Regions from separate parts of the Pseudoxanthomonas suwonensis 11-1 genome, predicted to be linked through region 1. Evidence: predicted binding sites of a transcription regulator. Region 1 holds the regulator's gene; the other holds the start of a gene.

The links. The regulator HrcA, encoded in region 1, represses chaperone genes, less so after heat shock. The targets are predictions, from matches to a motif close to TTNGCACTCNNNNNNNNNGAGTGCNAA.
Region 2: the regulator HrcA is predicted to act here: its motif matches at 1,849-1,875, upstream of rpoH (RNA polymerase sigma factor RpoH).

The regions. Positions count from the first base shown of each region.
Region 1 covers NC_014924.1:1,829,814-1,834,223, forward strand. The annotation lists gene dnaK (molecular chaperone DnaK) at 1-1,525, opposite strand, end outside; gene grpE (nucleotide exchange factor GrpE) at 1,631-2,146, opposite strand; gene hrcA (heat-inducible transcriptional repressor HrcA) at 2,217-3,284, opposite strand; gene recN (DNA repair protein RecN) at 3,405-4,410, shown strand, end outside.
Region 2 covers NC_014924.1:3,013,528-3,017,937, reverse strand. The annotation lists gene ung (uracil-DNA glycosylase) at 1-486, shown strand, start outside; gene PSESU_RS13860 (hypothetical protein) at 576-962, shown strand; gene PSESU_RS13855 (pirin family protein) at 959-1,672, shown strand; gene rpoH (RNA polymerase sigma factor RpoH) at 1,886-2,764, shown strand; gene PSESU_RS13845 (trimeric intracellular cation channel family protein) at 2,898-3,521, shown strand; gene PSESU_RS13840 (NAD(P)/FAD-dependent oxidoreductase) at 3,528-4,410, opposite strand, start outside.

The sequences.
Region 1 (4,410 bases):
ACAGGCCCGAGCCGGCCTTGATCTCGACCTTCTGCTCCTTGCCGGTCTTCTTGTCCTTGGCCGATACGTGCAGGATGCCATTGGCGTCGATGTCGAACGAGACCTCGATCTGCGGCATGCCGCGCGGGGCCGGCTCGATGCCGGTCAGGTCGAACTTGGCCAGCGACTTGTTGTAGCGGGCCTGCTCGCGCTCGCCCTGCAGCACGTGCACGGTCACGGCCGACTGGTTGTCGTCGGCGGTGGAGAACACCTGCGAGGCCTTGGTCGGGATCGTGGTGTTCTTCTCGATGATCTTGGTCATCACGCCGCCCAGGGTCTCGATGCCCAGCGACAGCGGGGTCACGTCCAGCAGCAGCACGTCCTTGACGTCGCCGGCCAGCACGCCGCCCTGGATCGCGGCGCCCAGCGCCACGGCCTCGTCCGGGTTGACGTCCTTGCGCGGCTCCTTGCCGAAGAACTCGGCCACGGCCTGCTGCACCTTGGGCATGCGGGTCTGGCCGCCGACCAGGATCACCTCGCCGATGTCGCTGGCGCGCAGGCCGGCGTCCTTCAGCGCGGTGCGGCACGGCTCGATCGAGCGCTTGACCAGGTCGTCCACCAGCGCCTCGAGCTTGGCCCGGGTCAGCTTGATGGCCAGGTGCTTCGGACCGGTGGCGTCGGCGGTGATGTACGGCAGGTTGACCTCGGTCTGCTGCGCGCTGGACAGCTCGATCTTGGCGCGCTCGGCCGCGTCCTTCAGGCGCTGCAGGGCCAACGGGTCCTTGCGCAGGTCGATGCCCTGGTCCTTCTGGAACTCCTCGACCAGGTAGTCGATGACGCGCGCGTCGAAGTCCTCGCCGCCGAGGAAGGTGTCGCCGTTGGTGGCCAGCACCTCGAACTGCTTCTCGCCGTCGATCTCGGCGATCTCGATGATCGACACGTCGAAGGTGCCGCCGCCCAGGTCGTAGACCACGATCTTGCGGTCGCCGCCGGCCTTGTCTAGGCCATAGGCCAGGGCCGCGGCGGTCGGCTCGTTGATGATGCGCTTGACGTCCAGGCCGGCGATGCGGCCGGCGTCCTTGGTCGCCTGGCGCTGGCTGTCGTTGAAGTACGCCGGGACGGTGATGACCGCCTCGGTGACCGTCTCGCCCAGGAAGGCCTCGGCGGTCTTCTTCATCTTCTCCAGCACCTGCGCCGAGATCTCCTGCGGGGCCATCTTGCGGCCCTCGCTGGTCTCGACCCAGGCGTCGCCGTTGTCGTGCTGGCGGATCGCGTACGGCACCAGGCCCAGGTCCTTCTGGACCTCGGCGTCGGTGAACTTGCGGCCGATCAGGCGCTTGACGGCGTAGAAGGTGTTCTTCGGGTTGGTGACGGCCTGGCGCTTGGCCGGCGCACCGACCAGGACCTCGCCGTCCTTGGTGTAGGCCACGACCGACGGGGTGGTGCGATCACCCTCGGCGTTCTCGATCACGCGGGCCTTGCCGCCTTCCATGATCGCGACGCACGAGTTGGTCGTGCCCAGGTCGATGCCGATGATCTTGCTCATTGCTTGGTTGCTCCCTCGAATATGGGTGGCCGGTGCTGCCGTGGCCATTGATCGCTAGATAGGGGTGGGCCGGCGCCATTCAAGTAGGCGCATTCAGCCAATCGTTCAGTCGTGGCGGGCGACCACCACCAGCGCCGGACGCAGCAGGCGCTCGTTGAGCAGGTAGCCCTTCTGGAACACCTGCAGCACCGTGCCCGGGGCGGCCTCGCCCGGATCGGCCTGGCTGATGGCCTGGTGGTGTTCCGGGTTGAACGCCTGGCCGGCCGGATCGACCACGACCAGGCCGTTGTCGGTGGCGACCTTCAGCAGCTGGCGCTTGGTCAGCTCCAGGCCCTCGCGCAGCGGGTTGCCCTCCTCGGTCCCGGCGGCGGCCAGGCCGGCGTCCAGGCTGTCGAGCACCGGCAGCAGCTCGCCCAGCAGCTTCTCGTTGGCGAAACGGCGGGCCTGCTCGATGTCGCGGGCAACGCGCTTGCGCTGGTTCTCGAGGTCGGCGCGCTCGCGCAGCGAGTCCATGCGCAGCTGCTCGATCTCGCCCCGCAGGGCCTCGATCTCCCCGCGCAGCTGGGCCTCGAGGCCCTCGGCATCCTGCGACTGGGGGGACTGGGTGTCGTGTTCGGTCATTGCAAATCGGCTCCGTGGCGGCGCTCCCGGCCGCCCATCCCCGCCCCAATGGGGGCCGCCCGGGACCGATTCAAGGCTGCGAGGCGCTTCCCGGGCCCTGGAGGGCGGCACCCAGTGCGTCGGCGGCCGCCTGGACCACCGGGATGACCCGGTCGTAGGCCATGCGGGTCGGGCCGATCACGCCCAGCACGCCCAGCACCTGGCCGCCGCTGCCGTACGGGGCGGTGACCAGCGAGACCCCGTCCAGCGGGGCCAGGCCGGTCTCCTCGCCGATGAAGATGCGCACCCCGGGGGCACGCTGGGTCCGCTCCAGCAGCTGCAGGATCTCGCGCTTGCGGGCGAAGGCCTCGAACAGCTCGCGCAGCCGCTCCAGGTCCGACAGGTCCTGCAGGCCCATCAGCCGGGTCTGGCCGGCCAGCACCATGTCGTCGCCCGGTGGCTCCAGTGCCTGCTCGGCCAGCTCGACCGAATGCTCCAGCAGGTGCTCCATCTCGTCCCGGGCCTGGCGCAGTTCGTGGACCAGGGTGGCGCGGATATGCGCCAGCGGCCGACCAGCGAAGTGGGTATTGAGGTAGTTGGCCACCCGCTCCAGCTCGTCGGTGCCGAAGGTGCGCTGCGGCTCGACCACCCGGTTCTGCACCTCGCCGTCGGCGAACACGACGATGGCCAGCACACGGCGCCCGTCCAGCGGCACGAAGTCGATCTGGCGGAAGGCGAACTGGCTGCGCCGCGGCGCGCTGACCACGCCGACGAAATGGGTCATGGCCGACAGCAGCTCGGAGGCGTTGCCCAGCAGGGCCTGGGTCCCTGCCCCGGCGGTCAGTTCGGCGCGCAGCCGGGCCAGCTCGTGGTCGCCCAGCGAGCGCACCTGCAGCAGGCTGTCGACGAACACCCGGTAGCCCTGCGCGGTCGGGATCCGCCCGGCGGAGGTATGCGGCGAGCTGAGCAGGCCGATCTCCTCCAGCTCGGAAAGGATGTTGCGGATCGTGGCCGGGCTGACGTCCAGGCCGGAGTGCCGGGCCAGGGTCTGCGAGCCGACCGGCTCGCCGTCGCGGATGTAGCGTCCGATCAGGGTACGCAGCAGCTGGCGCGAGCGTGGGTCGAGCTGGACCGGGTGGGGCTGGAGCGGGGTTGCCATGGTCCATAGATAGCGCCTGCCGCGGCAGGGCCGCAAGCAGGACGTGGCGGCGCAGTCTCAACCTGCGCGACCGGCGCCGGCGAGCATCGCGCCGGTAACGGCCACCCCTACAATGTGCCCATGCTGACCCATCTCGCCCTGAAGGATTTCGCCGTCGTCCGCGCCACGGAACTGGAGTTCGGACCCGGCATGACCGTGATCTCCGGCGAAACCGGCGCCGGCAAGTCGCTGCTGGTGGACGCCCTCGGCTTCCTGTCCGGACTGCGCGCCGACAGCGGCGTGGTCCGCCACGGCAGCGAGCGCGCCGAGCTGGCCGCTGGCTTCGACCTGTCCGGCAACGCCCTCGCGCGCCAGTGGCTGCGCGAGCAGGAACTGGACGAGGACGACGAGCAGTGCCAGCTGCGCCGGGTGATCCGCGCCGATGGCGGCTCCCGGGCCTGGATCAACGGCCGCCCGGTGACCCTGGCCCAGCTGGGCGAACTGGCCGGGCTCCTGGTGGAGATCCACGGCCAGCACGAGCACCAGTCCCTGCTCGCCCGCGCCAGCCAGCTGGCGCTGCTGGACGCCCACGCCCGCAACGACGCCGAACGCGCCGCCGTGCGCGAGGCGGCCGCGGACTGGCAGTCCCTGCTGGACGAGCGCGAGGCCCTGCAGTCGCGCGGCGACGTCGGCGATCGCATCGGCTGGCTGGAACACCAGCTGGCCGAGCTGGAGCGCGAGGACCTGGACCCGGCGGCGCTGGAAGCCCTGGACCTGGCCCATCGCCGCCAGGCCAATGCCGCCGGGCTGATCGCAGCCTGCGAGGAGGCCCTGGCCCGGATCGACGGCGACGAAGGCCCGTCGCTGGCCAGCCTGCTGCAGCAGGCCCGCGGCGGCCTGTCCCGGTTCGCCGGCGACGAGCCGCGCCTAGGCGAGGTCGACACCCTGCTGGAAGGCGCCTCGGTCCAGCTGCAGGAGGCCCTTGCCCTGCTCGGCCGGGTCCGCGACGACCTGGACCTGGACCCGGACCGCTTCGAGGAGCTGGAGCGCAGGCTCACCCGCATCCACGACCTGTCGCGCAAGCATCGCCTGCCGGTGGCCGAACTGGCCGCCCACCGCGACGCCGTGGCCGCCGAGCTGGAGTTGC
Region 2 (4,410 bases), 1.2 Mb from region 1:
CTGCCGGGGGTGCCGGTGCCGCCGTCGCTGGAGAACATCTTCAAGGAGATCGGCACCGAGCTGGGGCTGCCGCGGCCGGACCATGGCTGCCTGCTGCCCTGGGCCCGGCGCGGGGTGCTGCTGCTCAACGCGGTGCTGTCGGTCGAGCAGGGCAAGGCCGGCGCCCACCAGGGCAAGGGCTGGGAAGGCTTCACCGACCACGCCATCGAGACCCTGGCCCGCGAGCGCGAGGGCCTGGTGTTCATGCTCTGGGGCAGCTACGCCCAGGCCAAGGGCCGGATCATCGACTCGCGCCGGCACCGGGTGCTGAAGGCGCCGCACCCCTCGCCGCTGTCCGCATATCGAGGCTTCTTCGGCTGCGGCCACTTCACTGCCGCCAACGAGTACCTGGCCCGCCGCGGCCAGGCGCCGGTGGACTGGTCGTTGCCGCCGCGGGCGGAAGTGGAGGCCATGCTGGCCGAACACGCTGTACAGATAGAACGATAAGTGTTCTGACGGCCTGTTTATTGCGCGGGCGTTATCAATCATGCTGTCGGCCATCGGAACCCAGCCTTGGGTTCCGCCACGAGGTCGCCATGCACCATCTATATGTCCTGCTTGCCCGCATCGCCCTGTCGCTGGTGCTTGCCGCCGACGGCTGGGAGCGGCTGGCCGCTGGCGGGTCGGGCCTGGCCCTGCTGATGCCGGCCCTGCAGCTGCTGGCGTCGGCCGCCCTGCTGGCCGGCGCCTGGTCGCGCACGGCGGCCCTGCTGCTGGCCGCGCTGGTCCTGGTGCCCGCGCTTGCGTTGCTGGACATGGCCGGACCAGAGCAGGTGCTCTGGCTGGGCTGGAGCCTGCTGCTGGGCGGTGGCCTGGTGCTGCTGGCAGCGCAGGGCGCCGGCGATTTCAGCTTCGATGCCTGGCGGCGCGACCGCGCCGACAGGTCGAACGACACCCACATGACCCCCGGAGGTGCCCTGTGATCACCAAGCGACCCGCCGCCGAGCGCGGCCACGCCAACCACGGCTGGCTGGATTCATGGCACAGCTTCTCCTTCGCCGGGTACTTCGACCCGGAGCACGTGCACTGGGGTCCGCTGCGGGTGATCAACGAGGACCGGGTCGCCGGCGGCCAGGGCTTCGGCACCCACGGCCACCAGGACATGGAGATCATCAGCTACGTGCTGGAGGGCGCGCTTGCCCACCGCGATTCGATGGGCAATGTCGAGCGGATCCTGCCGGGCGAGGTGCAGCGCATGAGCGCCGGCACCGGCGTGACCCACTCGGAGTTCAACCCGGAGCCGGACCGTGCCACCCATTTCCTGCAGATCTGGATCCTGCCCGAGCGCACCGGGATCACCCCGGGCTACGAGCAGAAGCGCTTCGACCCGGCCGAAAAGCGCGGTCGCCTGCGCCTGGTGGTTTCGCCCGACGGTGCCGACGGCTCGCTGAAGATGCACCAGGACGCCCGGCTGTATGCCGGCCTGTTCGACGGTTCCGAGCAGGCCCGCCTGGCCCTGGCTCCGGGCCGGCTGGCCTACGTCCACCTGGTCCGCGGCGCGGCCACGGTCAATGGCCAGCGCCTTGGGGCGGGCGATGCCCTGCGCTACCGGGACGAGGCCGAGGTCTTGATCGGGGCCGGCGAGGACGCCGAAGTGCTGGTGTTCGACCTGCCGGCGCTGCCGGGCCAGTAAGTTCCAGGCGGCCCGGGAACCCGTGGCCGGCCGCGAGGGTCACATGCCTGTCGCGGCCCCTGCGCGACAACGACAATAGGCGCCTCGGATGGGCAAGTGCCAAGCTGCTGTTTTCCTTGCGATTTCCTGAACAGGGGTCGTTCCGCTACCGCAATGCCGGGGAACCAAATCCGGCGTTAGCAGTCCAACCCACCGATTGCTAAGATGCCAGACATGACCCAGACCATCCGTTCCACCCAGCTCGTCGCCAACAACCTGCCGGTCCCCAGCCCCCTCGGGTCGCTGGAGGCCTACATCGGCGCCGTGCACCAGATCCCGGTGCTGAGCGTCGAGGAGGAACAGGCCCTTGCCCGCCGCTACCGCGACCAGGAAGACCTGGACGCCGCCCGCGAGCTGGTGCACTCGCACCTGCGCTTCGTGGTGCACGTGGCCCGCGGCTACAACGGCTACGGACTGCAGCTGGGTGACCTGATCCAGGAAGGCAACATCGGCCTGATGAAGGCGGTCAAGCGCTTCGACCCGGACCTGGGCGTGCGCCTGGTCAGCTTCGCCGTGCACTGGATCCGCGCCGAGATCCACGAGTTCATCCTCAAGAACTGGCGCATCGTCAAGGTCGCCACGACCAAGGCCCAGCGCAAGCTGTTCTTCAACCTGCGCAAGGCCAAGACCCGCCTGGGTTGGATGAACGCCGCCGAGGTCAGCGCCGTGGCGAAGGACCTCAACGTGTCCGAGCGCGAGGTGCTGGAGATGGAGTCGCGGCTGTCCGGTCGCGACATCGGCTTCGACGCCCCGGCCGACGAGGACGAGGAGCACGCGCCGCCGTCGCCGGCCGCCTACCTGGTCTCGATGGACGAGGATCCGTCGCAGGCGCTGGAGCGCGAGGACAGCGAGGGCCACAAGCTCGACCTGCTGCGCGACGGCCTCGCCAGCCTGGATGCGCGTTCGCGCGACATCATCGCCCGCCGCTGGCTGGACGACGAGAGCAAGGTGACCCTGCAGGAGCTGGCCGACGAGTACGGCGTCTCCGCCGAGCGCATCCGCCAGATCGAGGCGAATGCCATGAAGAAGATGCGCGCGCTGCTGGCGGCCTGAAGCCTCCACCAGCGCGCGTCACGGACGGCCCGGGTTTTCCCGGGCCGTTTTGTTTGTGCGGCCCGTGGCCCCGGCATGACACCGCCGCAGCCCGCTGCGATGCTTGCCCCGTACCTCCTGGACCTGACGCGCCGTGAGCCTGCTCCTGCTGCTGTTCGACCTGCTCGGCACCTTCGTGTTCGCCCTCAGCGGCGGCACCCTCGCGGTGCGTTACCGGCTGGACGTGTTCGGGGTGCTGGTCCTGTCCTGCGCGGCGGCGGTATCCGGCGGCCTGGCGCGCGACGTGCTGATCGGCGCGCAGCCGCCGGCGGCGCTGGCCGACTGGCGCTACCTGGCCGTGGCCATGCTCGCCGGCGTGGTGACCTTCTACCGCCACGAGACCATCGAGCGCATGCGCAACCCGGTGCAGGTGTTCGACGGCGCCGGGCTGGCGCTGTTCGCGGTGCTGGGTACCAGCAAGGCGCTGGACTACGGACTCTCGCCATTCGCCGCGACCCTGCTGGGCATGCTCAGCGGCATCGGCGGTGGCGTGGCCCGCGACGTGCTGGTGGCGCGCATCCCGGTGGTGCTCAAGGCCGAGCTGTACGCGGTGGCGGCCCTGGTTGGTGGCGGCGTGGTCGCGCTGGCCGACGTGTTCGACCTGCCACGCACGCCGGCGATGGCGGTTGGCGCGCTGGTCTGCTTCGGCCTGCGCTACATGGCGATCCGCCACGGCTGGCACCTCCCGGCCGCGCACCTGCCGGACGACCGCAACTGAGGATCGCTATGGCGGTGGCGGCGCGTCGCGTGCGCTGCCGGGCTCGCGGCCCAGGATGATCCGCGCCGCGCGCTGGTAGCTCCAGTAGGCCCAGGCCCAGTTGAGCAGTACCACCAGGCGGTTGCGGAAGCCGATCAGGAAGAACACGTGCGCGGCCAGCCAGAACCACCAGGCCAGCACGCCCGAGAGCCGGATGCCGTGAATGTCGACCACCGCGGCCATGCGCCCGATCGTGGCCAGGTTGCCGAAGTCGCGGTAGCGGAACGGCCGCGCCGGCGCGCCCTGCAGCCGCGCCTGGATCGCGCGGGCGACATGCCGGCCCATCTGCTTGGCCGCCGGCGCCACGCCCGGCACCGGCGAACCGTCGGCTTGTTCCACCGCGGCCAGGTCGCCGCCGACGAAGATTTCCGGATGCCCGGGCACCGACAGGTCCGGTTCGACCGGCACGCGCCCGGCGCGGTCGAGCGGCACGCCCAGCGAACGCGCCAGCGGCGAGGCGGCAACGCCGGCGGCCCAGACGATGGTGCGCGAATGCACGTAGGTGTCGCCAAGGCGGTAGCCGCCGGCATTGATGTCGGTCACCGGCACGCCGGTGCTGACTTCCACGCCCAGTTTCTCCAGCTGGCGCCGAGCCTTCTCCGACAGGTCTTCGGGGAAGGACGCGAGCACACGCGGTCCGGCCTCGATCAGGCGCACGCGCGCGGTGGCCGGGTTGATGTTGCGGAACTGGTCGCGCAGGGTATGGCGCGCGATCTCGGCCAGGGTGCCGGCCAGCTCCACGCCGGTCGGCCCGCCGCCGACGATGGCGAACTCCAGCCAGGCCGCGCGCTCGGCCGGATCGTCGCAGGCCTCGGCGCGCTCGAACGCCAGCAGCAGCTTGCGCCGCAGT